Regions from separate parts of the Annamia dubia NIES-4383 genome, predicted to be linked through region 3. Evidence: predicted binding sites of a transcription regulator. Region 3 holds the regulator's gene; each other region holds the start of a gene.
What was found. Region 3 encodes NtcA, which controls nitrogen genes in cyanobacteria. Its sites were predicted from a motif close to TTTGTANCNNNNGNTACAAA; they were not measured.
Positions count from the first base shown of each region.

Region 1 (11,100 bases), 480 kb from region 3:
AAAAAAACAACAAACCGCCGTTAAACTACCGATAATAATGGCCGCTAAAGGATGGACAAAACCGGCCGCTGGGGTAATACCCACTAGCCCTGCCACAGCACCCGAAGCCGCTCCCACTGCGGTGGGTTTTCCTCTTAAAATTTGTTCTAAAATTAACCAAGTGATTAAACCAGAGGCCGCCCCCGTATTAGTAGTTACAAAGGCAACGGTGGCCAAACTACCCGAAGCTAAAGCACTTCCCGCATTAAAGCCAAACCAACCAAACCACAGTAAACCTGCGCCTAAAAGGATAAAAGGTACATTATGGGGGGCTGATAACCTAGTAGGATAAGCTTTACGAGGCCCGATCATAATGGCCGCTACAAAGGCCGAAACACCTGAAACAATATGTACTACAGTCCCCCCAGCAAAATCTAAAGCCCCTAAACCTCCGGCTAAACCGAATAAACCGCCTTTCGCCCAAACCATGTGAGCGAGGGGACAATAGACAAAAGTTGACCATAATACTACAAATAAAGTATAAGCCTTAAAGGTGGTTCTTTCCACGATCGCACCGGAAATTAAGGCAGGGGTAATAATGGCGAACATCCCCTGATACATCATAAAAGCTAAATGGGGAATAGTTGGTGCGTAGGAAGTCAGATCCGCATATTCAGGATCGGCCGCTTTGAGGGCATCTTCGTAGGGGAAATGGGGTAAATAGTCTTTCGTGCTTAAAAATAAATCGTTAAAATTAAGTTTAAAGTTAAGTAAACTCCATTCTAAACCGCCAATGATGGGATTTCCGGGGGCGAAAGCCAAACTATAACCCCATAAGAGCCAAGTTACGCCCACAATACCCATCAAAAGGAAACTCATCATCAAAGTATTAAGAATATTTTTTCTGGAAACAAAACCACCATAGAAAAAAGCTAATCCCGGAGTCATTAATAAAACTAAGGCGGTACAAATTAACATATAAGCAGTATCGGCCGATTCTTGAGCGTTGTCTAAGGCCGCTTGGATCGCTTCTGGATCTAAGGTTTGAGCTAGAACATTAGAATTAAATAAATTGAAGAAGATTAAAGTCAATAATCCGATTACAAAGGTTTTTTTTTTCATGTCAAAATCAAGGCTTGAAGCCTAATAAGATTATCTTGATGTCAGTTAGGAAAGTATTACAACACTTTTCAACTAGATAAACTGTTACAATTGATTCATTTAGAAATCTTTAATCAATAAAACCCAAAGATCTATGATTTTACCCTCACACCAAAAATCAAAAAGTCGGGGATTTTAAAAATCTCCGACTTTAAAGGTTAGTTTTTTAAACTAATTATGTTTAGACTGAATTTTTGTCAATACCACTAATACCTGTGGCTGAACCGCTAAACAGAACATCGGACTCTTTGACAAAGCCACTATAAGCTTCCATGCCGTGTTCTCCAACGTCTAAGCCGTTATGTTCTTCCTCTTGAGAAACTCGGATGCCAAAAACAGTTTTAAGTACATACCAACCGCCAAAACTAAAGGCTACGGTGAAGCCACCAACGGTTAAAATACCTAAAATCTGAGCGATTAACTGATTGATGCCTCCGCCGTAGAATAAGCCTAGATCTTGATGAAATAAACCTACGGCAAATGTTCCCCATGTGCCACAAACAAGGTGAACTGAGGTTGCACCTACGGGATCATCAATGTGCATTTTATCAAAGAAACTTACGGCAAAAACCACGATTAAACCTGCGATCGCTCCGATCCAGATTGCGCCCCAATAAGTGACCGCATCACATCCGGCCGTAACACCCACTAATCCGGCTAAAATACCGTTAATAATCATGGATAAGTCGGGTTTTTTGTCTTTGAGCCAAGAAGTTGCTGTGGCTACGATGCCACCGATGGCGGCCGCTAAGTTAGTTGTAACGGCAATATGGGCGATGGACTCATTGGCCGCTAAAGTTGAGCCGGAGTTAAAGCCGAACCAACATACCCATAAGATTAAACAGCCTAAAGTGGCGATACTCATATTATGGCCGGGTAAAGCATTGATGCGATCTGCGCTATATTTGCCCATTCTAGGCCCTAAAAGTGCCGCACCCACTAAGGCCGCCCAACCGCCAACGGAGTGAACAGCTAAAGATCCGGCAAAATCTTTAACTCCCATGGTGTTACCACTGCCATCAGTTAAAAAAGAAATTTGATTAAGAAGTCCGCCAGACCACCAGATCCAATGTCCGGTAATGGGATAGGCAACACCTACTAGGAGCAGACTAAAAATTAAAAATTCAGAAAATTTAATTCTTTCAGCCACTGCCCCTGAGACAATGGTAGCGGCCGTCCCTGCAAAAGCAGATTGGAAAAGGAAATGCAAAGGGACGGGTAAACCTTCGGGAAAGGGTGCTAAACCGTATGTTTCAGCCGTTCCACTGAGGAAAAAGCCTCCAAAGCCGATCACCGCATTACCTTGGGCAAACATCAAAGAATAGCCGATCGTCCAGTAAGCCATAGTGGCTAAGGCAAAAACGATTAAATTTTTGGCTAAAATGTTAACCGCATTTTTTTGACGACAAAAGCCAGTTTCCAACATGGCAAAACCGGCATTCATAAAGATCACAAGGATCGAGGCTACTAGAACCCAAAGTGCATTAACCGTACCCTGTAACTGTGCGAGAGCTTCTTCGGGTGTTAAAGTTTCGGGGGGTGTTTGGGCATGAATAGCACTACCCCAGACAATAAAAATAATTGCACTTAAAGGAATACAAGCGAACCAATAAGGTGAAAAGAAATTAAAGATTTTTTGTAAAGATTTTAAATAATTATCCTGTGCAAAGGAAAAAGAATTATTTGATTGTGACTTTTTCCTGTTGCCAGAAATAATTTTTTTTTGATGGTGAATACCTTTTAACATTATTGATTATCCTTAAACGTGAATTTGATCGAGCAAAGTTAGAGTTGGTAATTTTTAGAATATTCTCTAAATTTAAAATATTTGTCTGTATCATTTAATACTGTGTGAAGATCAAAAATCTATTACTTTGCTATATTTTAATAATTTAGGCTTCAAGAATCAACAATTGTTTTGTGTATATGATCAACTGTCCATTGTTACAAATTTTTCCCCTATTTTTAAATGACAACCATTGACAAAATCCCAACCTGATTGTACTTTTTTCCCTGATAATTGAACTTCTTTTAATAATAAATAATCTGCTTCTGTTTTAATAATTGCCCCCCATTTTTTAATAATAGCGACAATTTCTCCAACTTCTCCATTTAATTGTGTAAGATCAGAACATTGTTGTTTTAAAGATTGATATTCCTGTGATAATTGATCTAAAATTATTTGATTTAGGGGAATAGTTTGCATAATTTTTACTTGTTTTTCCCGAAAATAACTCACACAATGGGGATAAAAAGCCCGAACTTGATTATGTAATTCTAAGGCCGATCTTTGCCAATTTAATTCATAATCTGATTTATTAATTAAACTAGCATAGGTCGCTAAATTATGATCTTGAGCAATAGGTTTAACTTCATTTTTTTCTAATTTTAATAAAGTTTCTAACATTAAATTAGCACCATTGTAAGATAATTTTTCCCCAATTTGATCGGCATTATCTAAAATATTAATAGAAAGTTGATCCTGTAATAACATTGCACCCGTATCCATGCCCCGATCCATTAACATAGTAGTATTTCCCGTTATATTTTCCCCATCATATAAACACCATTGAATAGGCGCGGCCCCTCGATATTTCGGTAAAATTGAACCATGTAAATTAATACAACCCAGACGGGGCAAATTTAAGATTTTTCGTGATAAAATCTGACCATAGGCCACCACCACAAAAGCATCAGCTTTAACTTCTTTTAATTGATTAATCGTTTCTTGATCTTTTTTAATATTAATAGGTTGCCAAATAGGTAAATTATGATTTAAAGCCACTTTTTTAACATCAGAGGGCAACATTTCATTGCCTCGCCCTCGTTTTTTATCTGGTTGTGTTACCACTCCTTTAACTTCAAAATTAGGATTTTCTAATAATAAATTTAACGTAGGAACAGCAAATTGCGGTGTACCAAAAAAAATGATTTTGAGCATAATTAATCTAAGAATATTTAAAGTTAAAATTAAGTAATTTATGATCTTTAATTTTATCACAGAATTTTAATTTTTGTTCAATCCAAATTTTCGGTAATTAAATCAAAAAAAAACCTAAATTTTTTAAGGAAAATTAAAATCAAAAATTATACATCTTTATGTTAAAATGAAAAAGGGAAAAATCAAAAAAAATCCCCTATTTTAATCCTTGTAGATTAATTTTTTTTAGTCCTTAATTAGAAAATTTTATTGAGACGGAGTTTATTATTTCTATGACAACCACAGAAGAACGAATTATTCCCACGGATCTCAGTGGGGAAATGTCTCGATCTTACCTTGAATATGCCATGAGTGTGATCGTGGGTCGGGCTTTACCTGATGCACGGGATGGCTTAAAACCCGTTCACCGCCGCATTTTATACGCTATGTATGAACTCGGTTTGACCCCCGATCGCCCTTTCCGTAAATGTGCGAGGGTAGTAGGGGAAGTTTTAGGTAAATATCACCCCCACGGTGATACGGCGGTTTATGATGCTTTAGTGAGGATGGCTCAGGATTTTTCCATGCGCAATCCTCTGATTAATGGTCATGGTAATTTTGGCTCGGTGGATAACGATCCCCCCGCCGCTATGCGTTACACAGAGTGTCGTTTACAGTCTTTGGCCACCGATGCTTTATTACAGGATATTGAGTCGGAAACTGTTGATTTTATTGATAATTTCGATGGTTCACAACAAGAGCCTGTGGTGCTACCTTCCAGAGTTCCTCAACTGTTGTTAAATGGTTCTTCTGGCATTGCGGTGGGCATGGCCACCAATATTCCTCCTCACAATTTGGGAGAATTAATAGACGGGGTAATTGCTCTGATTCACAATCCTGAGTTAACCGTTCAAGAATTAATGCAATATATACCCGGGCCTGATTTCCCCACAGGTGCGCATATCTTAGGTCGTGGTGGCATTAAAGACGCTTATTTAACGGGGCGTGGCTCAATCACCATGCGAGGAGTGGCGGAAATTCAAACAATTGAACATAAAGGCCGCCCTAATAAAGAAGCAATTATTGTAACCGAATTACCCTATCAAACTAATAAAGCGGCCTTAATTGAAAAAATTGCTGAATTAGTTAATGATAAAAAAATAGAAGGAATTTCCGATATTAGGGATGAAAGCGATCGCACGGGGATGAGGATCGTAATTGAATTGAAGCGAGACGCTTATCCAAGGGTAGTTTTAAACAATCTTTATAAACAAACACCAATTCAGAGTAATTTTGGGGCGAATATGTTGGCATTAGTCAATAGTGAGCCTCAAGTTTTAACTTTAAAACAATTTTTAACCGTTTTTCTTGACTTTAGAGTAGAGGCAATTACTCGCCGTACTCAGTATGAACTACGCAAAGCTCAGGAAAGAGATCATTTATTACAAGGTTTATTGATCGCTTTAGATAACCTAGATGCGGTTATTGCGTTAATTCGGGGGGCGGCCGACACGGCGATCGCCAAACAGGAATTAATGGATCGCTTTGGCTTATCGGAAGTTCAGGCCGATGCAATTTTACAAATGCAATTGCGCCGTTTAACCGCCTTAGAAGCTGATAAAATTCAAAAAGAACATGAAGCACTTTTAGAAAAAATTGCTGATTTAGAAGATATTTTAGCGAAAAAAGAAAGAATAGATCAGATTATTATTGATGAATTAAGCAAAATTAAAGAAACCCACGCCACCCCCAGACGCTCACAAATTATTCAAAATGATGGTGATTTATTAGATAAAGATTTAATCGCTAATGAGAAAGCAATTATTTTATTAACTGAGCGTGGCTATATTAAAAGGATGCCCGTCAATACCTTTGGCCAACAAAACCGCGCCACAAGGGGTAAAGCCGCCGCTAAAATTAAAGAAGATGATGTGGTAGAGCAGTTTATGTCTTGCTGTGACCATGATAAGGTCTTATTCTTCAGCGATCGAGGGGTGGTGTATTCCATGTATTCCTATCAAGTGCCTTTAGGCTCAAGAGCCGCTCAAGGTGTGCCGATCGTGCAGATGTTACCCATTGGCCAAGATGAAAAAATCACCTCGATGGTATCGGTAACTGAGTTTACAGACGATCAATATTTGATCATGTTAACTCAGAAAGGATTTATTAAGAAAACGCCCCTGAGTGCCTTTAGTAATATTCGCAATAATGGTTTAATTGCTATTTCTTTAGAGGAGGGAGATCAACTGCGGTGGGTACGTTTAGCCCGATCTGAAGATAGCGTAATTATTGGTAGTTGTAAGGGGATGGCCATTCATTTTCAACTTAATGATGATCAAATTCGCCCCCTCGGTCGTAATACTAAGGGAGTTAAAGCGATGAAATTAAGAAATAAAGATGAACTAATTAGTATGGACATTGTTCCCGCTTATGTAATTACCGATCTATTAGCAAACCAAAATGAGGAAGAAATAGAAGAAAAAGAAAGTGATGAAGATGAGGAAATGATCGAAGAAACTAATGAAACTTTATGGTTATTAGCCATCACCCGTAACGGTTTTGGGAAGCGTGTTCCCATTTCCCAGTTCAGACTACAACGCCGTGCCGGCCTAGGTTTAAGGGCGATTAAATTCCGTTCCGATCAGGATCAACTAGCGGCTTTGCGCATGGTGAGTCAAGAAGATGAGTTAATGATCGTTTCTAACCGAGGTATTATTATTCGTCAGGCGATCAATGCTATTTCTCTCCAGTCTCGTAATGCTAAGGGCGTAAGGGTACAACGTCTTGATGAAGATGATGCGATCGCCGAGGTTGCGATCGTTCCCTCCTCGGAAGAAGCTGACTCGGAAATAGACATAGAAAACACTCAAGAAACCTCAGAATAAAGTCAGGGGTAACATTAAATTTATAGTTGAGCCTTCGTAAACTCAGAACTAAAGATTAATTGAGTCTAAAGCGAAGGATCAACTAGAATTGATTAAAATAACCTCTACTTAAAAGTAGAGGATTGTGAAAATAAGGAAAAATTAGACCTCTTGCGAAAGTGGGATCATGAAAGTACAATAAAGAAAAAATTGGAGAACAGAATATGAATTATGAAGAAGTCAAAAAATTAAACTCAACTGAGTTTAAACGCTATTGTGGAGTTCAGCTCGAAACATTTAATGATATGGTAAAAATTGTCAAAGCTGAAAAAATACTCCAAAAAAAACCGGGAAGGAAAAGCAAATTATCTATAGAAGATCAAATATTAATGACTCTTGCCTATTTAAGAGAATATCGTTCTTTTTTTCATTTAGCAATTGATTGGGGAATTCATGAATCAAATGTTTGTCGAATTGTGAATAAAATTGAGAAAATTTTAATTAGTTCAGGTTTGTTTACTTTACAGGGGAAAAGAACGCTAATTCAAAGTGAGAATGAGATCGAAATAGTAGCAGTTGATGTCTCAGAACATGAGATAGAACGTCCTCAAAAAAACAGAAAAGTTATTATAGTGGGAAGCAAGGCTATCATACAATAAAATCCCAACTATTGATCAATAAAAAAAGTGCAGAAATAATTTGTACAGCTTTTGCAAAAGGACAAATTCATGATTTTAACCTGTTTAAAAAAAGTAAAATAAATCTAAATGAAGATACCAAATGTTTAGCAGATAAAGGGTATCAAGGAATTAATAAAATTCATAAAAATAGTACCATCCCTATCAAAAAAAGAAGAAACAAAAACTCAGTTCAGAAGAAAAACAATTTAATCGTCAACTAGCAAAAGAAAGGATAATTGTTGAACATATTCATCGTCATTTGAAAATATTTAAAATACTTTCATCACGATATAGAAATAGAAGAAAACGTTTTAGATTAAGATTTAATTTAATTGCAGGTATTTACAATTATGAGCTTTCTTTGAAGACAAAATTGGCGATCGTCTGATACTTTCGCAAGAGGTCTAATTTATTGAGTCAAATCTAAATAACAAATAACGAATAACAAATAATATGATAAATTCAACACAAACTATCACATTACCCGATCGAGAAGCAACTTTAAAATTAGGTCAATTTTTAGGCGAAAAACTATCAGTTGGAACAGTCATTTTATTAGAAGGCGATCTCGGTGCAGGTAAAACAACTTTAGTTCAGGGAATAGGGCAAGGTTTAGGTTTAAAAGAGCCGATCATTAGCCCTACTTTTACCCTAATTAATGAATATTTAGAAGGGAGAATACCCCTATATCATTTAGACTTATATCGCTTAGAAGGCTCGGCGATCGAACAATTATATTTAGAAAGTTATTGGGAAGGAGATGAAGTTGAACTGGGCATAGTAGCCATTGAATGGGCAAAAAGATTACCCTATAAACCAGATCAATATTTAGAAATTCATCTTAATTATTGCCCTCAAAATAGCCGTCAAGTTACTTTAAATTTTGTGGGAATTGAACCCATTAAATTTTAAAATAAGTTAATATAATTATGATCAAATCAACTATTAAAATTAAACTATGGAAACTAAACAATTAGGTAATTCAAAGATTAATATTACCCCCATCATTTTAGGCACTTGGCAAACGGGTAAAAAAATGTGGGTGGGCATTGATGATCAAGAAAGTATTAAAGCCATTCGCACCGCCGTAGACGCTGGTATTAATACCATTGATACGGCTGAGGTTTATGGGGATGGCCACTCAGAAACTATTATTGCCGAGGCTGTTTCCCATCTGCGCGATCGCTTGGTTTATGCCACTAAAGTGTTTGCTAATCATTTAAAATATGAGCAAGTTATTGAGGCTTGTGAGGGTTCTTTGAGAAGATTAAAAACTGATTATCTTGATTTATACCAAATACATTGGCCTTCTGGCTCATGGAATACGGAAATTATACCCATTGAAGAAACAATGAAGGCTCTGAATACACTTAAAGAACAGGGAAAAATCAGAGCCATCGGAGTGTCAAATTTTAACCATCAACAGTTAAAGGAAGCCTCCCAATATGGGAGAATAGATAGTTTACAACCTCCCTATTCTTTATTTTGGCGACAAGTTGAACAGGATGCTTTGCCCTATTGTGTCGAAAATAATATTTCAATATTAGCCTATTCTCCCTTAGCTCAAGGCATTTTAACGGGAAAATTTAAAGCAGATCATCAATTTTTAGAAGGGGATCATCGTGCTAAAAATAAATTATTTTTACCAGACAATTATGCAAGGGTACAAACCGCTTTAAGTCAACTTCAAATATTCACCGAAAAATATAATTGTAACTTAGCTCAATTAGCTTTAGCATGGTTAATTGCCCAACCTCAAACTAATGTTATTTCAGGGGTCAGAAATGAACAACAAATATTAGAAAATATTAAGGCCATTGAAGTTAAAATTTCACCGGAAGATTTAAACAAAATTGACCAAATTAGTCAAACAGTAACATCTCATTTAGAATCTAATCCTGTTTTATGGAAATTAGATTAAATCATCATCAATTCTCCATAATCCATTGTCAATTATCAATTATCAATTATTAAGTGCTATAATAATCAACTCAAGAAAAATTTATAAAATTGACAATAAAACTTTTTTCATTTATGACAACTCAGGTAAATTCACCTTCTGATCAAATATTTCGTCAAGAAATTGTCGGAGCAAAACGGTTGAGTAACTATTTTTGGGCGGTTATTTCAGCCATTGGGGGAATTGGTTTTCTATTAGCAGGACTTTCGAGTTATTTTCATCAAAATTTTTTAATCGTTAGTGATACTAGCACTTTAACTTTTATTCCTCAAGGTTTAGCCTTAAGTTTTTATGGCGTAGCAGGAACTTGTGTTTCTCTTTATCTTTTCCTAACAATTGTTTGGAATTTAGGAGGAGGTTATAATGAATTTAATAAAAAAACCAATGTTGCTAAAATTTTTCGTTGGGGTTATCCGGGGAAAAATCGTAAAATTGAATTAGAATTTTCTTTAGATGAGATTCAATCTGTTAGAGCGGAAATTAAAGAGGGAATTAATCCCAAAAGAATGTTATATTTAAAAGTCAAAAAACGCCGTGATCTTCCTTTAACTCGTGTGGGACAACCTATTTCTATTTCTGAATTAGAAAATCAAGGTGCGCAGTTAGCTAGATTTTTACAAGTCCCCTTAGAAGGTTTGTAAAGTTAAGATAAATTTTTAAATTCCATTTTGATTTAAGCTCTAATCATTCTAAAATAATGAAAATAAAAACTGATTTTTGGTTAAAATCTCTAGTTATTTTTTGCTTAATTAGTAGTTTTACCTTAGTTGGTTGTGAGGTTGAGCAAGGTAACAAAACTACTAATGCTCAAACTCCCATGCCAAATCCAACACAAACAAGTACACCTATTCCTACTCAAACTCAAACTATGCAATCAAATTCCTTACCCAGACTTGAAGGTAAAGCTACGGTTGAAATGACCGTTAATGGAAGCAAAATTACCATTGAAGTGGATGGCGATAATGCCCCCATTACGGCCGGCAATTTTGTAGATTTAGTGAGCCGTAAAGTTTATGATGATTTACCTTTTCACCGTGTCGTTAACTCCCCTCAGCCTTTTGTGGTGCAGGGTGGTGATCCCCAAGGTAAAGACCCTAATTTTGGCGGAATGCTTGGGACAGGGGGGTTTATTGACCCTCAAACCAATCAACAGCGTTATATTCCTTTAGAAATTAAGTTAGAAGGTCAAGATGAACCCACCTACGGACAAGCTTTAGGCAATCAAGGGCGTAATGCGGTGGATGTGGTTTTACCTCATCGCCGAGGTGCGGTGGCCATGGCTCGTTCTCAAATGCCTAACTCAGCATCCTCTCAATTTTATTTTGCTTTAAGTCAATTAGATTTCCTTGATGGGGATTATGCTGTATTTGGCTATGTTACCGAGGGGATGAACGTGGTTGATCAAATTCAACAGGGCGATCGCATTACTTCGGCGACAGTGGTTCAAGGTTTAGAAAATCTGAAAAAATAATCTGATCTGTCTGACCCCCTAAGCCCTTGTTCTAAGGGGCGAGGGGGAACTATTTAAACATAATT
Region 1 is NZ_AP025630.1:23,829-34,928, forward strand. It holds gene Anndu_RS00090 (ammonium transporter) at 1-1,101, opposite strand, end outside; gene Anndu_RS00095 (ammonium transporter) at 1,322-2,887, opposite strand; gene fmt (methionyl-tRNA formyltransferase) at 3,071-4,081, opposite strand; gene gyrA (DNA topoisomerase (ATP-hydrolyzing) subunit A) at 4,354-6,945, shown strand; partial or broken gene Anndu_RS00110 (IS5 family transposase) at 7,149-7,992, shown strand; gene tsaE (tRNA (adenosine(37)-N6)-threonylcarbamoyltransferase complex ATPase subunit type 1 TsaE) at 8,058-8,516, shown strand; gene Anndu_RS00120 (aldo/keto reductase) at 8,563-9,525, shown strand; gene Anndu_RS00125 (photosystem I assembly protein Ycf4) at 9,639-10,205, shown strand; gene Anndu_RS00130 (peptidylprolyl isomerase) at 10,259-11,035, shown strand.
Region 1: Anndu_RS00095 (ammonium transporter) is a predicted target of NtcA. The motif match lies at 2,972-2,991, and genes of this name have one in related genera.

Region 2 (11,100 bases), 760 kb from region 3:
ACATGATCAAAAATAGTTAATTATTGGTCATTGGTTATTGGTCATTAGTTATTTGCTAACAGTCAAGACTTGTAGTGAGCATATCCGAAGTATGCCTGTACTACAATTGTCAATTGTCCATTGTCAATTGTGAATTATTATTGTATTTCTTCAAACTCAATATGATTTAATAGAGTTGTGACGAAAGCAAATAACAAGAAAGGCAAAGAGAGAACTAAAACGATCCCAACGGTAGCAAAAGCATATATTTGGCCGGTACTACTCCATAAGGCTAAAGTGGAGGCTAAAGTAAGAAAAATAACAATTAACCAAATAATAATTTGACCGTAAATATCTCCAAAAGAGAGAGTACAGATCATGCGGTATCTTTGAAGTTCGTTATTCATTGTAATTTAATTAAGATCAATCTAAATTTTATAATTTAAGTCTTCTCTTTCTGTTTTAGATCAGATCTTAATCTTTGGAAAAAATTTGCAACATCACTTTACATTTCTTGATTTTTTAATCTGAATTTCCCCCTAAGAAAAATAATAAAACTCTTGATATAAGGTAGTTTCAGTGCTTTTTAACTACCTATTACTGTGTCCATTTTGGGAGAGGGCTTGTAGTGACTGGTTGAAGCGATTACCCTCTCAATCATTATATCCTAATCAACACTCAATTAATGTTAAGAAATCGTTACAATTACATGGACACAGAAAATTGGGGTTCTGATACTCAAAAATTCTGTTACACAAGAGTTATAACTATTTTCAGTACAAATGAATGGGGGGGAGTTCAGATATAATAGATTAAATTTTTTTAATAATTGATTAATTAATTATGTCTAATTTAACTTTATCTGATCAAGAAAATTTAGCTTTTTGCGCACTCGCTAACCAAGATTATATTAATGCTATTAACCTTTATACAGAATTAATAGAAACTGATCCAGAAAATAAAACTTATTATTGGTATTTAGGCTTGAGCTTATTATTAAAAGGTGATGAAGTAGAAGCTCAAACTACTTGGATGTTACCTTTTTTTGAAGCAACTGAAACTGAAATTATTGAGGGGACAAAAGAATTAATTGAGGTTTTGCAAATAGAGGCTATAAAACAAGCACAGAGCCAAAATTATTTATTAGCTTGGACTATTCGCCAACATCTTAAAGAATTTAATCCTGATGATCTCAATAATTTTTTAATTTTAATAGATTTAAGTTTAAAATTAGAAAAAAATATTGAGGAAGAATTAACTAATTTAGATTTAATTGAGTTATTAAATAATTCAGATTATCAAGTCAATGAAGAATTATTATTAACTGTTTTAAATAATATTTGTATTGAAAATCCACTAATTTCTAATTTAGATGATTTAATTTTAGCTAGTGTAAAATATATCACTAAAACAGATCAATTTTATTTAATTATTGTTCCCACAGCTATTAAAATTAATTATAGTTATAGAAGAAATAAGTTAGCAATAGAACTATTAAAAATATGTTTAAAATTAAACCCAAAAAACGTACAAATTTTAAGACATTTAACTTCTTTTTATGAAGATGGAAAAAATTATCAAAAAGCAATAGAAACTGCTAAATATTGTTATGAAGTATCTGTTAAATTAGCTGATAGAATTATTGCTAGTCATATTTTAATTAGGGCGTTATTACGCACGGGGGGTTATTGGAATGAAGCGTTAGAAGTGGTAACAAGACATCAACAATTATTACAAGAAATTTTAATAACAGAAGATGCTGGTTTTGATTTAGATAATTTGATTTGTTTATTTACAACTACTTTTTATTTACCTTATTTTCAAGATAATCCTAAATTCAATCATTTTTTGCAAAATCAAATTTTAAAATTAGCTAGTAGTCAATTAAAATTATATAATAAAAAACAGATTGAAAAATATCAAAATTGTCAAGAAAGAGCCTTCCAAAAAGATAAAAATAAGCCTTTAAGAATTGGTTATATTTGTCATTGTTTTACTCGTCATTCTGTAGGTTGGTTAGCTAGAGGTTTATTAGGGCATCATAACCGAGAACAATTTGAAATTTATGGTTATTTTATTAATGGTAAAAATTTTTATGATCCCATTCAAGAATGGTATAAACAACAAATGAAAAAATATTATCAATGTGAATTTAATGGGTTTGAAATTGCGGAACAAATTTATCAAGATGAAATAGATATTTTAGTAGATTTAGATAGTTTAACTTTAGATATTACGACTCAAGTTATGGCGTTAAAACCTGCACCAATTCAAGTGACATGGTTAGGCTGGGATGCCTCTGGATTGCCTGAAATTGATTATTATATAGCTGATAATTACGTTTTACCACTTCAAGCTCAAGATTATTATACTGAAAAAATTTGGCGTTTACCTAATAGTTATATTGCTGTAGATGGTTTTGAAGTGCATTTACCTTCTTTAAGACGAGATAGTTTAAATATTCCTAATAATGGGATTATTTATTATTCTGGTCAAAGTGGTTTTAAACGTCATCCTGATACCTTAAATTTACAGTTAAAAATTATTAGTGAAGTACCTAATAGTTACTTTTTAATTAAGGGGGTATATCAAGATGATTCTATTCAAGAATATTTTATTAATTTAGCTAAACAATATGGTATAGAAAAAGAGCGTTTACGTTTTTTACCTAATGCTTTAACTGAGGAAATTCATCGGGCTGATTTAGCAATTGCTGATATAATTTTAGATACTTACCCTTATAATGGTGCAACCACAACTTTAGAAACTTTATGGATGGAAATACCATTAGTAACAAAAGTTGGGGAACAATTTGCTGCTAGAAATAGTTATACTATGATGATAAATGCGGGAATTAATGAGGGAATTGCTTTTAATGATCAAGAATATATTAATTGGGGTGTTAGTTTTGGCAAAAATGAAAAATTACGTCAAGAAGTTAAATGGAAATTACATCAAGCTAAACAAAGATCACCTTTATGGAATGCCAAACAATTTACTCAAGAAATGGAAAAAGCTTATCAACAAATGTGGCAAAATTTATTACTAATTAATAAAGATTAAGTAATAAATTGATAGATACATCATAATAATTAATTATTAGTTTGATATTCTTAATATTTATATAGATTGACAATTAATAATTAATATTTAATAATAAAATTTGTAGAGACTTAACATGATACTTTTCTACAAAATGACAGTTATCACATAATTTACAATCAAAAGAGGTTTTGACAAATGAAAATGATGTTAACTTTAAAAAATAAATTGTCTTTTAATTTTACTTTTAATATTTTAATTATTTTAGCCAGTGCGATCACCCTAATTTATTTACAAAATGATTATCTCAAAAAAATTAAACATCTTGATCAAGAATTATCAAAAACAGAAGTAGAAAAAGCGGTTAAACTAGAAGAAACCAAATTAAAAATCTTAAATAATTTCCCTACTTTTGGTTTTAATAATTTATATGCTGATTGGATTTTTCTAAATTTTGCTCAATATTTTGGGGATGATCCTGCTAGAAAATTAAGTAATTATGATCTAGCACCGGAATATTTTGAAATTATTTTAGATCGAGATCCAAAATTTTTAGAAGCCTATTTTTATCTATCAGCTAGTAGCTCAATTTATGCAGGAAAGCCTGAAAGATCTGTGGCTATTATGAATGATAAATTAAAATTATTAAATCCAAAAGTTCCTCTGGGTGCTTATTATATTTGGCGTTATAAAGCAGTGGATGAATTATTATTTTTAGGTGATAGTAAAAATGGGAAAGAATCTTTTAAAAAAGCATCTGAATGGGCAGGTTTATATACAGATCAAGAAAGTCAATCTTTATCGAAAATTTTTGCTAAAACTGCTGAATTTTTAGAGAACAATCCTGATAGTAAAATGGCTCAATTTAGTGCTTGGCTCATGGTTTTAAATGGAGCTTATGATGAGCAAACTCGTCAAAAAGCGATTACTGCGATCGAAAATATTGGTGGAAAAGTTATGCTAACCCCTGAAGGGGAGATCGAAAGTATTATTCCTCCTGAAAAAGATTAAAATTTAGGTGAAAAATAATTCAATTTGATCCCCAATTTTTAAGTTTAAAATTTTTTGTGCATTACCTTGGTTAACTGCTATTTCTAAGAAATTATGACTACCTATTAAGGAAATAATTTGATTAATTTCTCCATCATTATAAGTATTATAGTTCATAATTTCTTGATTATTGATCACTATTTTCCAAGATTTATATTTAAGTAAATTAGCCGGAATATTAGTAATTAAATTGCCAAAATGATCTATATATTGAAGATAACCAATGATACCTTGATCCGTTAATTGATAAGGGAAAAATTGATCTTTGATTAAACTAGCACGATCGATTTTTTCCCCAAAATAATCTAAGGGTATTCCTTTAGCTAAATAGGCCGCCACAGGTGCAAAAATGTCTCGCCCATGAAAGGTAAAACTAGGATCTGATCTTAACCAATATTGGCAATTTTTAATTTCTATAATTTCGATTATTTCTTCTTCTTCAAAAATCCCATTAATTAAACCATTATCAGGTACAATAATATAACCTTTTTGATATTTAATAATTATGCCCCTTCTGTTACTTCCTACCCCCGGATCTATCACAACTAAATGAATAGTTTGATCGGGAAAATATGCCAGACTATTAATTAAACAAAATCTTCCCGCAATAATATTTTGAGGTGGAATATCATGACTAATATCTATTAATGAAACATCAGAATTAATTTTTTTAATCACCCCTTTCATTACTCCTACATAATAATCTGCTAACCCAAAATCAGTTAATAAGGTAATAATAGACATATTTATTATTTTTTATTGGTTATTTATGATTCTTCAGAATATTTTAGCACGATTTTATGTTAGGATCTTGGTAGCCATATTAACAACCACAATCCTCCCCATTTGTTAAATTATTTTTAATCCACTTTTGCTAAATTTTGATGCTTAAAATTTATGAATAGTTCAACTCTTAATTATCACACGAGCGATTCTAATCAAGACAAAAAACGCCAAAAAACTTCTACTTTAAAGTTAGTTGTTTTTCCCATTGGCCAATTAAATGTGGCTTTTTCTATTAATTTTGTGCAAAAAGTTATTAAATATACCCATATTTATAGTAGTGGTTTAACTGAAATGGGTATTACCCATTTAGATAATCAAGAAATAACAGTTATTGATCTTTATCAACGTCTCTATAAAAAGCCTTTTATTTCTCAAGATGATCAAGAAGGTTATTTAGTAATAGCTAAAAATTCCGCAGGAGAAACTTTTGCAATTGTTTCCCTTGAAACTCCTACTTTAATTGATGTTTTAGTTTCTGAAATTAGACTTTTACCTGAGTCTTATCGTAAAGTTGATACATTAGAAATTGCTTCTCATGTAACGGTTATTTCCAATGAAAATCAATCTTTAACCGTGTTTTTATTAGATGTTGATCGCCTAGTTGCACCTCATCAATAATTTTGTAATTGGTAATTTTAAAATAGTTACTTATTACTTATTACTGATTATTTATTACACTTCTAAAAGTCTTCTATTTCTAATTTAGCGCTGGTAATCGCATCAAAAGCAAACCCTAAAACTAGAGGCATGGGAGAATGAATCAAAATACTCAAAATAACACTAATAATTGTGACAATTACTGCTAGTAATAACCATATTTTTTCATCAGGAGAAAGGCCATTTTCAGCCTTAATCATGCGTAAAGTTTTAGGGGGTATGGGTTCTGGCATGACCGCCCCCGGAGGAAAAGCCCAATAATTATTACATCTTTCCAGAAAAAGGTCTGTCCAACCGTTTTCTTGACACCATTTTTCAATCCATTGTTCACAAAAATGTTCGATTTTGAATTTGATCATTTTTTTACCTTCAAAACAAGACTAATTCAATGTCAATTATTAATTGATAAAAAGTTATTATTTCAAAAAACTATAATTCTTTTTTGCATTATAATTGATTTATACTTTTTTATCTAAAAAGTAAAAAAACTTAAAATTTACCCATTGGTTAACTATCAACTTTTTACCTTGTATTTTTTACTTATTACTTATTCTTGATTATTTATTACTTTTAAAAAACCTGATTCTGTAGAAACTCCCTGTAATTTTTGATCCCAAGGATCCCTTGGTAATTGAGGTAAATAGGCATAATCAAATATAATTCCAATTTTCGGGATCGATCGCCATTGATCTTGACAAAATAAACGATCATAATAGCCCCCGCCATAACCCAAACGATAACCACAATAATCACAAGCGATCGCCGGAACTAAAATTAAGTCAATTTCTTCAACTTTAATTAGGGGGGCGGTTTTTAAGGGTTGTTGAATGCCATATTGACCAACTTCTAAGCTTTCTCCCCACTGCCATGAGTGCCATTGTAATTGATTGGCGACACAATAGGGAAAACCCCAGTTTTTATTAAGAAAAAATAAAGAATTGAGGTCTGGCTCTTGATTAATGGAAAAATAGGCCAAAATAGTTTTGGCGTTGTGGAAAATTTCTGTCGACCTCAAGTGTTGACACAGGAGATCGCTTTTTTCTCTCCAAACATCAATAGTTAGAGATTTTCTTTTCTTTAGGTATTTTTTCCTTAACTCTAGTTTATTCAAGGCTTTTCCTTCCTCTGTATCTAAGTGGTTAATAAAGATTTAATCAAATTTCCGTGCAAATACGGATGCAAAACACAAAAATTTTAAGTAAGTGAATTTTGATCAATGTATAGAAGTTTTGCTTAAATTTGGGTAATAATACGGATGTAAAAGATAATAATTTGTATTAAATTAATTAATTAACAAAAGTTAACAAATTAAGATCATCAATCTTTACTTTTGATTAATTTATGTTAAAACTAGAAGTTGAGTTAACTTAACTCATCCCTTCTACGGGTGCAAAGATTGTTACAAAATTTAACATTATTATTATGTCAAATTTTGTTAAACAATCTATCTATATTTCGGGTTTGTCTTTTGCATACCCCAATCATCAAAAAACATCTACTTAACATCTGCTATTATGAATAAAAAATCATTTGGACTGTGCTTAACAGCCTCACTTTTTAGCGTATTCAATTCTTGTCCAGTTGATGCGTCTGAAAGGGCATCTGTGACTAATGATTTTAATAAAAATCAGATTTCCCAAGTTTCACAAGTTGATTTATTGGCTCAATCTACATCGGCCTTCATCTTAAAAGATAATTTAATCCCTCAAACAAAGGCCAGAGTCACCAGCAATAACAGTTTTTCCTCTAATTCCCCCAATATTTCTAATCCTAGCAATACGGTTACGGGCATGGCTTCTTGGTATGGGCCGGGTTTTGAAGGGCGTCTTTGTGCAAATGGGGAGATTTTTGATCCTAATGCTTTGACGGCGGCTCATCCTTCTTTACCGTTTAATACCAGAGTGCGGGTGACAAATTTGACTAACGGGCTTTCAGTGATCGTACGCATTAATGATCGAGGCCCCTACGTCAACAACCGCCTGATTGACTTATCGGCTCAGGCCGCAAGGGAAATCGGAATGTTTAATCACGGAGTGGCACAAGTTCGTTTAGACATTTTATAATTTGGCCTTGAGCTTACCCCCAGCCCCTTCACGGGGTTTTTAAAATCGGGGGTAAAAAATAATTCTTAGTTCAATTGATTGAACTATTTATATTAGTAAAAAAAATTATGATCCTGTTAGCTAATTCTTTAAACTTTGATCATTTGTTAATTAGCCAATGGGATCATATTTTTTTTGTTAATCTTGAAAATTTTTTAATTTTTAATGATCACTTTTCAAATATTAACTGATTTAAAAACCTTGATTTTATCTATGGTTAATTATTAAGAAAATGAGCCAAAATTAGACCAATCACAATTCCTAAACCGAGAAAACGAACAATTAACCAAAAAGGTTCAGCTAGTTGATTCCATTGAAAAAGACGACTTTCTAAAGTTAATTCTATTTGATCTATTTGTTGTTGAATTTGATGTAATTGTGTTTTTAAAGGATGTTCTTTTGGATTTTTTTCCTGTGTTAATTTAACTTGAAGTTGTTGTAATTCTTCCTTTGTTTCTAAAGCTTCTTTAACTTGAAAATACCGCTCTTTAAGGGCATTTAAAGACTGTTGTGTTTCTTCTAAAGTTTCTTCAAATTCAACAAAATTAATTAAAGATTCAGTTTCAGACATTGTTAATAATTCAAAAATAAGATTAAATAATTGTTAATTGTCAATTGTCAATTGTCGACTGATAATCAAATTTTACCATTTGACGAAGGCAGATCAATGGTAAAACTGAAAATAATTGACCTTGTGGGGTGATCGCAGTGCGATCACCCCCTATTTTGATCAATTTGTGTTCAATGACCAAAAATCTGATTATAATTTGATTGTAAAGAGCAAAATTAGACATCTTGCCAAAAAAGTATAAAAAAAAACAAAATTAAATCAATTCTTTAATAGTTTTGATCAATTGTTATCACTTTTTATTGACTTGTGCAAGAAGTTGATTAATTCAGTTATCAAATTTTTCCGTTGGCCGAATAATTAAAAGTTCATTATGCTTAAATTTTTTAAAATAATTGCTCTGATTATTTTTTTTATAATTATTATTTGTTTCGATTTTTTAATTATTAAAAATAATAATAATAATTATAATTATAATCAAGACAATCAACTAACTAATTTAAGAGAAATTACCACCAATGTTCCTCGGTATTTTCCAGCAAAATATAGTGTTTTTCCTTCAATTGATCACGTCAATTTTCAGGAAAACCCCATTGGTTTTGTAGTGGAGAGAATGAACAAAATTGTTCAGCGATCGGGCTTAAACGAAAATTATCAAATTAAAAATAATTGGACACAAAGATATATTATATACTTAATATTAATCATAATTTTGTTAACAATTATTATGTTTAGATCGTATTTTAATCATCTTAAGTCTATCAATTTTTTAAAAACATTACAGACTAAATTAAAAAAAAGTGAAAGTCTCTATGATGCAATAGTTGAAGATCAAACTGAATTAATTTGTCGCTTTTTACCCGATGGCAAATTAACTTTTGTTAATGAAGCCTATTGTCGTTATTTTAATAAAACTAAACAAGAATTAATTGGTTATAATTTCTTCCCATTAATACCCCAAGAAGATCATATTATAATACATCAAAATATAGCTATTCTTAATAAAAAAAAACCTGTTGTTACCCATGAACATCGTGTAATTAATGCCCTTGGCCATCTCCGTTGGCATCAATGGACAAATAGGGCTTTTTTTAATGAAAAAGGGGAAATTATTGAGTTTCAAGCTGTAGGGAGAGACATTACTTTATTAAAACAAATTGAAACGGAATTAATCAAATTAAACAATGAATTAGAAGATCGAGTTGACCAAAGAACACAACAATTAGAAATAGAAATTGAAGAAAGAAAACTAATGGAAAAAGCCCTCAGAAATAGCAAGGATCAATATCAAAAATTAGTGGAAGGTTTACCCGCTATTATTTATAGTTTTTCAAGCAAAAGGGGAGGAATTTATTATTCACCATTTGTGACATTTATTTTAGGATATTCCCCTGAAAAATTATATGAAGATCCTTTTTTGTGGCAAAATTCAATTCATCCTGAAGATTTACCAATTGTGTTTCAAGTGATAGAAAAATTTAAAGAAAATAGTCATTTTGAAATAGAATATCGCATTAAAGATGCCCAAGGAAATTGGCATTGGTTTTATGATCGATCTATTAGTAAAAAATTAGATAATGATGAAATTATTATTGAGGGGTTAGCCATAGATATTACGGAAAGAAAAAGATTAGAACAGGAAGTAATTGAGAGTAAAGATCGTTTTCAAAAAGCAATTATTAATGCTCCTTTTCCGATTATTATTTATGCTGAAGATGGGGAAGTTATCCAAATTAATGAAGTTTGGACGCAAATAACAGGTTATACTCAACAAGATATTCCGATGATTAATGATTGGGTAGAAAAAGCCTATCAAGAACATAAAGAAGAAGTAAAATTTATTATTAATAAACTGTATGATTTAACAGATAAAATTGATAATGGGGAATATAATATTTATACTAAAACGGGAGAAATTAGAATTTGGAATTTTTATTCAGCCCCTTTGGGAAAATTACCTGATCAAAGAAAGTTAGTAATATCAACTGCAATGGATATTACGGAAAGAAAACAAGCAGAAGAACAGTTACTTTATGATGCTTTTCATGATAGTTTAACTGGACTTTATAACCGTAATTTATTTAAAGAAAGGGTGGAACAATGTCTTAAATTAAGCAAAAGAGATCCCGATTATTTATTTGCGGTTTTATTTATTGATATTGATCGATTTAAAATTATTAATGATAGTTTAGGCCATGAAATAGGCGATTATTTATTAATAGAAATTGGCCAAAGATTAGAAAAGTCTGTGCGTTCTTCTGATACCTTAGCACGGTTGGGAGGAGATGAATTTACCATTCTATTAGACCCGATTAATAATATCACAGAAGCCACCGTAATTGCCGAAAGAATTAATTATGAATTAAGCTTACCATTCTATTTAGAACAACAAAAAATAACTACCAGTGCGAGTATTGGCATTGCCTTTAGTTCTACGGGTTATGAGCAATGGTCAGACTTATTAAGGGATGCGGATCTGGCCATGTATGGAGCAAAAGAAAAGGGTAAAGATCGTTATGAAATTTTCGATCCTTTAATGCACATTCAAATTAGTCATTTTTTAGAATTAGAGACTGATTTAAGATTAGGATTAGAACGCAAAGAATTTGTTTTATACTATCAACCAATTATTAATTTAAGCACTCAAAAATTAGCAGGTTTTGAGGCGTTAATTCGTTGGCAACATCCGAAAAAGGGATTACTTCCTCCCTACGAATTTATCCAAATTGCCGAAGAAAATGGCTTAATTGTGCCATTAGGTGAATGGATTATTTTAGAAGCTTGTTTACAAATGAAATCATGGCAATTACAATTTCCTAAAACTGAACATTTAAAAGTTAGTGTTAATCTTTCCGGCAAACAATTACAACAAACAAATTTAGTGGAAACTATTGATCAAATTTTAACAAAAACTCA
Region 2 is NZ_AP025630.1:1,259,336-1,270,435, reverse strand. It holds gene Anndu_RS05750 (S66 peptidase family protein) at 1-4, opposite strand, end outside; partial or broken gene Anndu_RS05745 (hypothetical protein) at 141-386, opposite strand; gene Anndu_RS05740 (O-linked N-acetylglucosamine transferase, SPINDLY family protein) at 823-3,042, shown strand; gene Anndu_RS05735 (hypothetical protein) at 3,226-4,032, shown strand; gene Anndu_RS05730 (SAM hydrolase/SAM-dependent halogenase family protein) at 4,036-4,815, opposite strand; gene Anndu_RS05725 (chemotaxis protein CheW) at 4,969-5,475, shown strand; gene Anndu_RS05720 (slr1957 family protein) at 5,538-5,858, opposite strand; gene Anndu_RS05715 (5-formyltetrahydrofolate cyclo-ligase) at 6,062-6,625, opposite strand; partial or broken gene Anndu_RS05710 (septal ring lytic transglycosylase RlpA family protein) at 7,302-7,577, shown strand; gene Anndu_RS05705 (sll0565 family protein) at 7,834-8,187, opposite strand; gene Anndu_RS05700 (sensor domain-containing protein) at 8,558-11,100, shown strand, end outside.
Region 2: Anndu_RS05730 (SAM hydrolase/SAM-dependent halogenase family protein) is a predicted target of NtcA. The motif match lies at 4,883-4,902, and genes of this name have one in related genera.

Region 3 (11,100 bases):
CGAATTAAACCACATGCTCCACCGCTTGTGCAGGCCCCCGTCAATTCCTTTGAGTTTTAATCTTGCGACCGTACTCCCCAGGCGGATAACTTAACGCGTTAGCTTCGGCACAGTCTGATTTGATACAGCCTACGCCTAGTTTCCATCGTTTACCGCTAGGACTACAGGGGTATCTAATCCCTTTCGCTCCCCTAGCTTTCGTCCCTCAGTGTCAGTTTCGGCCCAGTAGAGCGCTTTCGCCACTGGTGTTCTTCCCAATCTCTACGCATTTCACCGCTACACTGGGAATTCCCTCTACCCCTACCGCACTCTAGTTTTACAGTTTCCACTGCCTTTATGAGGTTAAGCCTCATCCTTTGACAGCAGACTTGTCTAACCACCTACGGACTCTTTACGCCCAATGATTCCGGATAACGCTTGCATCCTCCGTATTACCGCGGCTGCTGGCACGGAGTTAGCCGATGCTTCTTCCTTAAGTACCGTCAGAATCTTCCCTGGTAAAAGAGCTTTACAACCCTAAGGCCTTCATCACTCACGCGGCATTGCTGGATCAGGCTTTCGCCCATTGTCCAATATTCCCCACTGCTGCCTCCCGTAGGAGTCTGGGCCGTGTCTCAGTCCCAGTGTGGCTGATCATCCTCTCAGACCAGCTAAGGATCGTCGGCTTGGTAGGCCTTTACCCCACCAACTACCTAATCCTACGCGGGCTCATCCTTTGCCGATAAATCTTTGGTCTTTCGACATCATCCGGTATTAGCAGTCATTTCTAACTGTTATTCCGAAGCAAAGGGCAGATTCCCACGTGTTACGCACCCGTGCGCCACTAGACCCGAAGGTCTCGTTCGACTTGCATGTGTTAGGCATGCCGCCAGCGTTCGTTCTGAGCCAGGATCAAACTCTCCATTTTAACTAAATTAATTTCTTAAGTTTAGTTTTTGGTTTGAGTTGTTAAGCTCTTTTTTTAATTTGACTTTAGTCAAGTTTTTTGTTAAATTAGTTTGACTAAGGGCTAGTAATAAGTTTTCAATATATTGATTTGTCTAGGTTCGGTGCGCTCGGCTTCGTTTGTCTCTCTCAACCGCGCATTTATCAATATAGCCTACCTCTTTGGTTTTGTCAACACTTTTGACAAATTTCTTTTTTCTGTCTCTGTGTAAGCCTTTCAAGCTTTTTCTTCCTCTTTTTTCCTTTTTTTTGAGAATATTTTTTTTATTTGTTAGGTAAGCTTGTGGTTAAAAAGCTTGATTTATAAGCAATATAGGGTTTTAAAATTTTTTAGAAAATTTTTTTGGTTGTGCGATGAAACAAAAAAAAGCTGAAATCTGATACAAGTCAATTTCAGCTTGGGGCAAGTTAATTTATCTGATTGGGTTTTACATTCCCATTATTTCGTAGCCACTATCTACATAAATTATTTGTCCGGTGATGCCACTGGCTAGATCGCTACTTAAAAAGGTGGCGGTGTTACCTACTTCTAGTTGGGTAACTGTTCTGCGAAGGGGTGCGGTTGCTTCTACATGGTGGATCATATCTAAGATACCTCCAACGGCTGATGAGGCTAGGGTGCGGATCGGGCCTGCTGAGATGGCGTTAACTCTAATGTTTTTAGGGCCTAGTTCTGAGGCAAGGTAACGTACGCTCATTTCTAGGGCGGCTTTGGCTACACCCATAACATTATAGTTGGGGATCACTTTGACTCCCCCTAAATAGGATAGGGTGACGATGCTCCCGCCTTCTGTCATAAGGGGAACGGCGGCTTTGCTGAGGCTGGTAAGGGAGTAACTACTGATGTCTAGGGCGGTTTTAAATCCTTCTCGGCTGGTGTTAATAAATTCTCCGGTTAAGTCGTCTTTGTTGGCAAAGGCTAGACAGTGGATCAGGATGTCAATTTTATCCCAAATTTTGCCAATTTCGGTAAAGGTTTCGGCTATTTGTTGATCGTTTTGAACGTCACAGGGTAAGAAGACTGTAGGCTTAAGGGGTTCTACTAATTCTCCTACTTTTTTGGCAAAGCGTCCTTTTTCGTCTGGTAAATAGGTGACTCCAATATTAGCCCCAGCTTGATGGAGTTGTTGGGCTATGCCCCAAGCGATGGAGCGGTTGTTGGCAATGCCTGTGACAAGGGCATTTTTTCCGGTTAAATCTAACATAGTTTTTATATAATGAAAAAAAATAATGTTTTTTGTTAGGATGGTGAGTAGAATTTTATCATTGTTTTGTCAATAGCAATCGAATTTAGGGATTGAAAGGTTTTTTGGGGATTGGGAGCAGTGGATAGTAGCTTAAGTTTGTTATTTTTTGATCAGTATTTTTAAGCAAAAATGGCGCATATCTTGTTATTTTGTAAATGCTAGTTTAAGATAGCTAAAAAATAATTTTTTGATTTTTTATTTAATTTTTCCAGTTTTTGAGTGAATCCCCATGAGTCTTTCAGTAATTTCAGAAACAACTTTAGAAACGGTTTTTCGTCAAATCAGTAGTGGTGGTTATCCTCCGGTGGTGGAATTTTATGAGCGTGGTAAAACGATTTTTTTTCCGGGGGATCCGGCGGAAAAGGTTTATTTTTTGATGAAGGGGGCGGTTAAGTTATCGAGAGTGTATGAGGCGGGGGAGGAGATTACTGTGGCTTTATTGCGGGAAAATAGTGTGTTTGGGGTGTTGTCTTTGGTGACGGGGCAAAGATCCGATCGCTTTTATCATGCGGTGGCTTTTACTCCAGTGGAGTTGTTATCGGCGCCGATCGATCATGTGGAAAAGGCTTTAAATGAACATCCTGAGTTATCTATGTTGATGTTAAAGGGGTTGTCTTCTCGGATTTTACAGACGGAAATGATGATTGAAACATTAGCCCATCGGGATATGGGATCACGTTTGGTGAGTTTTTTATTAATTTTATGTCGTGATTTCGGCATTCCCACCAATGAGGGGATCCGCATTGATTTAAAGTTGTCTCATCAGGCGATCGCTGAGGCCATTGGCTCTACCCGTGTCACGGTGACAAGGTTATTAGGGGATCTAAGGCAGGATAATATGATTTCTATTTATAAGAAGAAAATAACAGTTCATAATCCGGTGGCTTTAAGTCAACAGTTTACTTAATAAACCCTAATTAATAGTTAATAATCTTTAATAAAGCTTCTTTTAAAGCCTCTATTTTAAGAGGTTTACTGAGATAGTCATTCATTCCGGCCTCTAAACAAATTTGGTGATCGCTTTCCATCGCATTGGCCGTCATGGCAATAATATAAGGTTGAGTTGAATCGTCAAAATGTTCACGAATCCAACGAGTAGCTTCTAAGCCGTCCATTTCAGGCATTTGCATATCCATTAAGATTAAATCGTAGGATTGTTTTTGTAAAGCGTTAATTACTTCTAATCCATTACCTACTATTTGCCCTGAATAGCCGAGTTTATTGAGTGTTAATAAAATAACTTTCTGATTTACTTTGTTATCTTCTGCTACTAATATTTTTAAATTATAATTGTTTTCCTCAGAAATAGTCGCAACAAAAGAAGAATTTAAAGAGTTTTGAGTTTGATTGACGTTGAATATTTGTAAGAAAATTTCATAAAGGTTAGATTGTTTAATTGGTTGAGTTAAAATATATTTTAAATTTAGTTGAGATTTTATTGAATCTGAAAGATGGGTAAAAGCATTTAAAATAATAATAGGAAAATGGCAAGTTTTAGGACTATTTTTGATGGTTTTGATTGTCTCTAAATTGTCTAAACTAAAATCTTGACAATCAAAAATAATTACGTCAAAATCTTGTTTTTGAGCGAGAATTACTAAGGCTTGATTAACTGTATTTGTTTCAGTATAAATCATACCTAATTTTGCAATTTGTTGAGTAATTAAATTACGAATGAGGGAATTTTCCCCGATAAATAAAATTTGTTTATTCTTAAAAATTTCAGAATTAAAAGTTACTTCTTGTTCACAATAATTCATTTTACTCATGAGTGTAAAGGAAAAAGTTGAGCCTTTTCCTAGTTCACTTTCTACCCACATTTGTCCACCCATTAATTCTGCTAAACGCTTACTAATAGACAAGCCTAAGCCTGTCCCTTCGTATTTTCGATTGCGGCCAGAGTCAACTTGAGAAAATGATTTAAACAGTTTATTTTGCCCTTCTTCAGATATACCTATTCCTGTATCTTTAACGGTAAATTTAATTTCACATTCACAGGTATTAGGATTACAACTAGGGCTAGAAATAGCTAAAATAATTTCACCTTTTTCGGTAAATTTTAGGGAATTACCAATTAAATTAACTAAAATTTGGCGAACTCTAGTAACATCTCCAATGAGTATTTTAGGAATGGAAAAATCCCAATAATAACCTAAGCCTAATTTTTTCTGGGCGGCCTGATGGGCAAATAAGTCTAAAACACCTTCAATACAATCTTGTAAATTAAAAGGATTTTTCTCTAATTCTAGTTTTCCTGATTCAATTTTTGATAGGTCTAATATATCATTAATAATAGTTAATAATGCGTCTCCACTATTACGAATTGTCTCCACAAAATCCTGTTGTTGTTCACTTAAAGAGGTGTCTAATAATAAATTTGTCATGCCGATCACCCCATTCATGGGGGTGCGAATTTCATGGCTCATCATGGCTAAAAACTCACTTTTAGCTCGGTTGGCATTGTCGGCTTCTTGTCGGGCTTGTTGTAAAGCCTCATTTTTGAGGGCTAATTCCTCTAAACGGATTTTTTCTTGTTTTAAGAGTTTTGACTGGGCGATCGCAATGCCTAACTGGGCGGCCACTTCTTCTAATAATTCTATTTCATCTTCTGTCCAATGACGGTAGCGATCACACTGATCCAAGCTGATCGCACCGTTGATCTGACCTTGGTAAAAAGTCCCGATCGCTAATAAGGATTTAATTCCCAATGCCTCTAAAAACTCTTTTTTTGGCTGTAATAAAGGACAATCATAGACGTTAGAAGCACAAATTGCTCGATCTTCTGAGATAATTTGTTGTAAATGGGGATTGCCTTCAACTGCTATTTTTAAACCAATTAAAGAGGGATAATTTCCATTTAAAGACTCAGATACGCATAAAATATGAGGTTCAGGATCATTAATATAGGTAAAAATAGTACAATAATTACTTTTAAAAACTTTCCCTAATTCAGAAGCGGCAGTTTGAAAAACCGTTTCAGGATCTAAACTTTGACGGATTTCATTGGTAATTTTCCTTAAGAGTAGGGCTTTTTCAAATTGGCGTTTTAATAATTCTTCACTCTCTTTACGCTCAGTTATATCCTCTGCATAGCCCGGCACTCGATAAAGTTGTCCCTGTTCATTGAAAACGGGAAAAGTGCGATCGTGAATCCAACGAATATTACCATCAGGTCTAATAATACGATAAATTTGATTAATTTGTTGTCCAGTTTCAAATCCATTTTGTGTATTGTTAATAACTGTGAGTCGATCTTCGGGATGAATAGAATCAAGCCAAGATAAAGAATTTTGATATAAACTTTCACAAGATTGACCCCAAATTTTTTCATAGGCGGGGGAAATATAAAGCGTTTTTCGAGTAGAATCAGTGAGGAAAAATACCTGATTAATATTCTCAGCTAATTCCCTAAATTTTTGTTCACTTTCGATTAAAGCTTGTTCAATTTTTTGTTTTTCCGTAACATCTTGAACAAGGGAAAGAATGGAGACAACTTGACCAAATTGATCCCTTAAAATTGAGTTATACCATTGACAATAAATCAGCCGATTATCTTTTGTATAATTACGATTATTACAGATAAAATGAATGGTATTTGTATTTAATGAATTGGTAATTATTTCTTCAACGGATTTGAGATCTTCTTGATGAACAAAATGCCAATCATTCCAATTTTTATTGAAAACTTCTTGTTCTGACCAGCCAAAAATTACTTCTGCTTGTTTTGACCATCTTGCTACTTTTGAGCCTAAACTCCATTCAATGGTGGCTAGGGGTGAATTATCAGTATGATAATTTAATTTTTGAATAAAATTATGTAATTCTTTTTCCTTTTCTTTCCTGTCTGTAATATCTAAAACAATGGCTAAAAATACCCTATCATCACCAATTTTTACTAACTGTAAATTAATTTCAACGGGATAGGAAGTTTGATCGGCTCTTTGATGAATTGTCTCAAAAATAACGATAGATTGTTGTTGGTCAATTAATAAATTAATGTTGGCTTCAAATTGCTCTATGGTTAAATTTTGAGTTAATTCAAAAGGGGTCATATTCTTTAAGGTTGCTAACTCATAGCCTAAATTTTTTAAAGCTCCTTGATTAGCATATTCAAATTTAAAAGTTTGAGGATTAAAGACATAAATTTCATTGAGACTAGCATCTAAAATATAACTTAATTGTGCTTGGATAAATTGACTTTTTTCATATTTTAAGTGTTCCTGTTCATATTTAATTTTTAATTCTTGTTGTGCCAGTTGTAATTGTTCAATTAACATCCCTTGTTTAATGCCAATTGTTAACTGAATTGATAAATTTTCTAAAAAATCCATTTCTTCTACTAACCAATAACGAAATTTCTCGCATTGATGCGCAACTAATAACCCCCATAATTTATCATCTATAATAATAGGAATAACTAAATTTGCTTTGATCTTAAATTTTTCTAAAAATTTAATATAACAATCACTTAAATTGGCTTGATAAATGTTAGAAATAGCTTTGCATTTAACGTAATTATATTTATGTTTTGTACATTGTTCTTCAAAACATAAATCCCTAATAATTTGATTAACTACGGAATATTCAGGCTTACTAAAAGCTTCCACTACAATTTCTCCTGACCAATCTTCTTTAAAACGATAAATTAAGACTCGATCGGTGCCTAAAAGTTCGTGAACTTCATTAACGGCGGTTTGTAAAATTGTTTGTAAATCTAAAGATGAACGAATCCTGAAAGCAATATCAGATAATAGTTTCTCCTGTTTTGATTGAATTTGTAAAATGTTATGTTGTTGATCAACTTTTTGTTGTAAATTTTGATTTAATTGTTCTAATAATTGATTTTTTTCTATTGTTAATTGTTGAACTTGTTCCCGTAAATTATTAATAATTTCATATAATTGTAAAGGATTAATTGCTTGTAAAATTGAAGTTTGTGTGATCAATCCTTTTAAAATTCCGCTTTGATCTACTACGATTAAATGCCTAAGTTGATGATCTAACATCATTTGATGAACTGTCCAAAGTGATTCATGGGGATAGGTTAAATTGAAACAATTTGTCATTACTTCCCCTACTTTAATTTTTGTAAAATCTAATCTTCTTTTTTGAAATTCAACTATATCTTTTTCCGTAATAATACTAACAGGAATAGGTTGATTAAATTGATTTTTTTCCGTGATGATAATACAATCAACTTGATATTCAACCATTAATTTAACAATCGTAATTAATAGTTCTTGTTTTCTTGCCGTAATAACTTCACTATTTAAAACTTCATTAACATAACGAGTTTTAAGAAGTTCGGGAGTTTTTAAAGTTTTTCTAATACTATCAGGAGTAATCACTGTAATGGGTTGATTATTATGATCTAAAATTGGTAAATGACAAATTTGACAACTTTCCATTAAGTCAATTAATTGAGTAATTGATGTTAATTGATCTTGATAATAGCTAATAACTGGATTAGTCATAATATCCTGAACTTTTAATTGTTCTAAATTAAAACCTTGGGCTGTTAAATTAACAATATCTTTTTGGGTAATTAATCCCTGTAAATGATTATTTTCCATGACTAAAATACAACTAGGTTTTACTTGATTGATAATTGATTTTTCTTCCAAATCAACAACAAAAGATGTATTGGTCATAATTGTAATTGCATCAAGAATTGAAGTATCAAAAGTGACCATCACAAAATTATTTTTCAATTGTTCTAGTTGTAATGACAACATAAGATTAACAGATTTCATTCTTTGAGTTAAAGATTTTAGGGATATTAATAAATAATAAATGAATTTAATCATAATTATCAATTGATAATTGATTAATAATGATTATTTTGTTACATTTTGGGGTAATAAGTTTTGGCTGAGTGGTTTTTTATTAATATTTAATATGTGCTATAAATAATTTAGGATTGCTATATTCAGGATTTAATACACAATAGTCAGTAGTATATCACAAAACAAGTTATATACTACCGACTATTTTTTATTTTGAAGATGATTAAAAATTTAGTAATTTTAATTAACGGATAAAATCCGCACATTTAAACCCTGTTCTGTTAATTCTTGTTGTAAATTTTCCGCACTTTGTCTATCTAAAAATAAACCTGCTTGTAAGACAACTTGATTATCAATTCTAGTACGAAAAGCATCGGGAGCAATGGTTTTAACTTTAGTTTCTTCTGCACTATTACGAGTATAAACGATGACCCGATAATTAAATCCTAAAGTAGAAGCTAAGGGGGAAGGAGAGGGGGTATTATTATTAGAATTAAGGGTTAATGGTGGCGGTTGGGGAACGGGTACAACATTAGGATTAGCACTAAAATCGGGGATTGTACGCTGATTACTATAATCAGTATTACTGTTTAAATTCTCTTGATTATTATTACCATAATCTTGATTTTCTTGGTTATTACTGTTATAATTATCTTGATTTATATTAGAATCATTACTATATTCTACCCAATTATTGTCTTGATTTGTATTGGTAGTAACTTGAATATTAGGAGTTAAATTATTAGAGGGATTAAAATTAGAATTATTGTTAAAATTTGAAGTAAAATTTTGATTTATGTCGGTGGAAACATTCGCAATTAAAGTATTAGAATTATCGTCATTTGTTAAATAAAAATGACCTAAAGTTTGACCTTCATAAACCCTTTTGGTAAAAGTCCAACCCTGATTTAAAATAATTTTAGAAAGATCATTACTAATACCATTAGTTTGACCAATTTCTAAACGTGGTAAAGAACGATCTTTAAAAGGAATACCAAATAATTTAAGATTATTTCCCACTTTGATAATTTGTAAACGATATTGATCCGCCATATCTTGGCCTCCCATTCTAATAGAATAACCATTACTATCCGTACTCCGTTCACAAATTCCTGTAAAATCAAATTGTAACAATAAAGGTACAACTGTAATAGGATTATTTCCGGCTTCTTGCCAACAGGGACGTTGATTACTAATTTGCTCAATAATAATTAAACTATAAGAGCCTCTGGCAGAGGGTTGAGCAATTGCAATTACTTGATTTTGATTCAATTGTGCATTATCAAAATTAAGGGCTATAGACTTTTTTCCCAAAGAATTACTAATAGTAAATAAGCTTAAACTAACAAAAAGTAATAATTTTTTTAGATTAAAATTATTGATCATAAATGTAAACCTCTAAATGAATTAATGATTGATTGTGAGAAAAGACGTTAATCTAAAATAATAAGTTTCATGATCAATTGTTAACTAAGTCAATTTTCTTATTTTTGAATTATTTTATGGTTTGAGTAGATTTTTCCCGAAAAAACTTAAACCTAATTCTGTCAATTGATAATTGTATTTTTTCCGGTATTTCAGGTATAACATTTGAAAAAGAACTATTAAATTTTAAATGGAGTTTGCTAAAATGTTAACAAAATGGACAAAAAAAGGATTGATTTTAAGCTTAATAACTGGGCTTTTTGCTAGTTTAGCTTCCAGCGCCCACGCACAAGATCAATTTGATAATAATGATATATCTTTTAGTCAGGATACCATTGTTGAATTTGAGTTTATTCGCTCTCACGGTTCAAATCAATCAACTTTTGGGGTTTTAAACATTACTACAGGGGTTGAAACTGTTTTCTTTCAAGAAATTAAACCCTATGATCAATATGGCAGTTATCGCCGTGATTTCCGAATAGAAGGACAAAATAATACCAATCAATCAATTGATTATGTAGGAACAATCGGTAATTCAGTTATATCCGGCCCTAATGTGACGGTTGTTAATTATCCAAATAAAACCAACGGAGCAGTAATTGAATTTTTATTTAAAGAAAATGAGAATTATGTCTTTTTTTTAGAGTCAAGAACACCTTATGGCCAAGTTCAAAGGACTTTTTTATCCACTCAAGCTTATACTCAGTTTGATGGGGATCTGGCCGGAGGGAATATGAGCGATCGCTACGGGCGCAATATTATTGGTAGTAGTATCGCATGGGAAGACGGAGGAGAAGAACTCCGAGCCGATTTAGATTTTGATGATTTTGTCGTAGAAGCGGGAGGAGTTTTAAGGGATAGTTGCAATTGTTATAACAATAATAATAATTTAATTACTCAATCCTCTTTAACTCAACAATATTATTTACCCTATTACTATTATAATCAGCATCAAAAACAACCGATGTATTATTATTATCAACCCCATTATTTATATTAAAAAAACTTTTTACCAAAATACAAAGTTCTGTTAGTCTCAAGTAAAGCCCCCATTGAGGGAAGACTCAGGAGTAATACTTCCCCACAGGGGCTTTAGCTCAGTATAACCTCCGATCAAAACAGCCTTTAAACCCATAAGTTTAACTTTACTGTCTCATTAGAAATTCTCAAAAAAAATTGATCTTTTTTGTCACTTCTCGTTTATGATTGAAAATTATCAATGAATTGTAACTATACATTGATAAAACTCAATGGTCAATTGAGAAAAAAATTATAGTAATACATTCTAATTAACTAAGCTTAAAATCTTAATTAGTAAATAATTACCTCAATTACAAAAACAAAAACAATTAACAATTTATCTGGAGATTACTAAAATGAAACAGCTAAAACTCAAAATTGCTCTGATTACCTCCCTTGCAGGGTTAACATTTGGCTCTATTTCCGTAGCGCAGCAATTAACCAATAACAATAATTTGGCGATGGAGTCACCCTCCGCCTCCACCACAACCTTAGTTAATTTAGCAATTACTGAGGCCGAAGTTTTAGCGGCTCAAGAAGCGTGGGGTGATGCTTTAGTCAAAATTTCCACCACCTACGAAGAAAAAGGCTTAGAAGCGGCCAAAGAGTTAGCACAGCAAGTTATTGATCAAGCTTATGGTTATGACTATGGCGCTGTGCTTTTCAAGCCAACTTTA
Region 3 is NZ_AP025630.1:500,586-511,685, reverse strand. It holds rRNA gene Anndu_RS02485 (16S ribosomal RNA) at 1-907, opposite strand, end outside; gene fabI (enoyl-ACP reductase FabI) at 1,374-2,150, opposite strand; gene ntcA (global nitrogen regulator NtcA) at 2,422-3,099, shown strand; gene Anndu_RS02470 (PAS domain S-box protein) at 3,110-7,927, opposite strand; gene Anndu_RS02465 (DUF3747 domain-containing protein) at 8,219-9,364, opposite strand; gene Anndu_RS02460 (hypothetical protein) at 9,609-10,403, shown strand; gene Anndu_RS02455 (hypothetical protein) at 10,780-11,100, shown strand, end outside.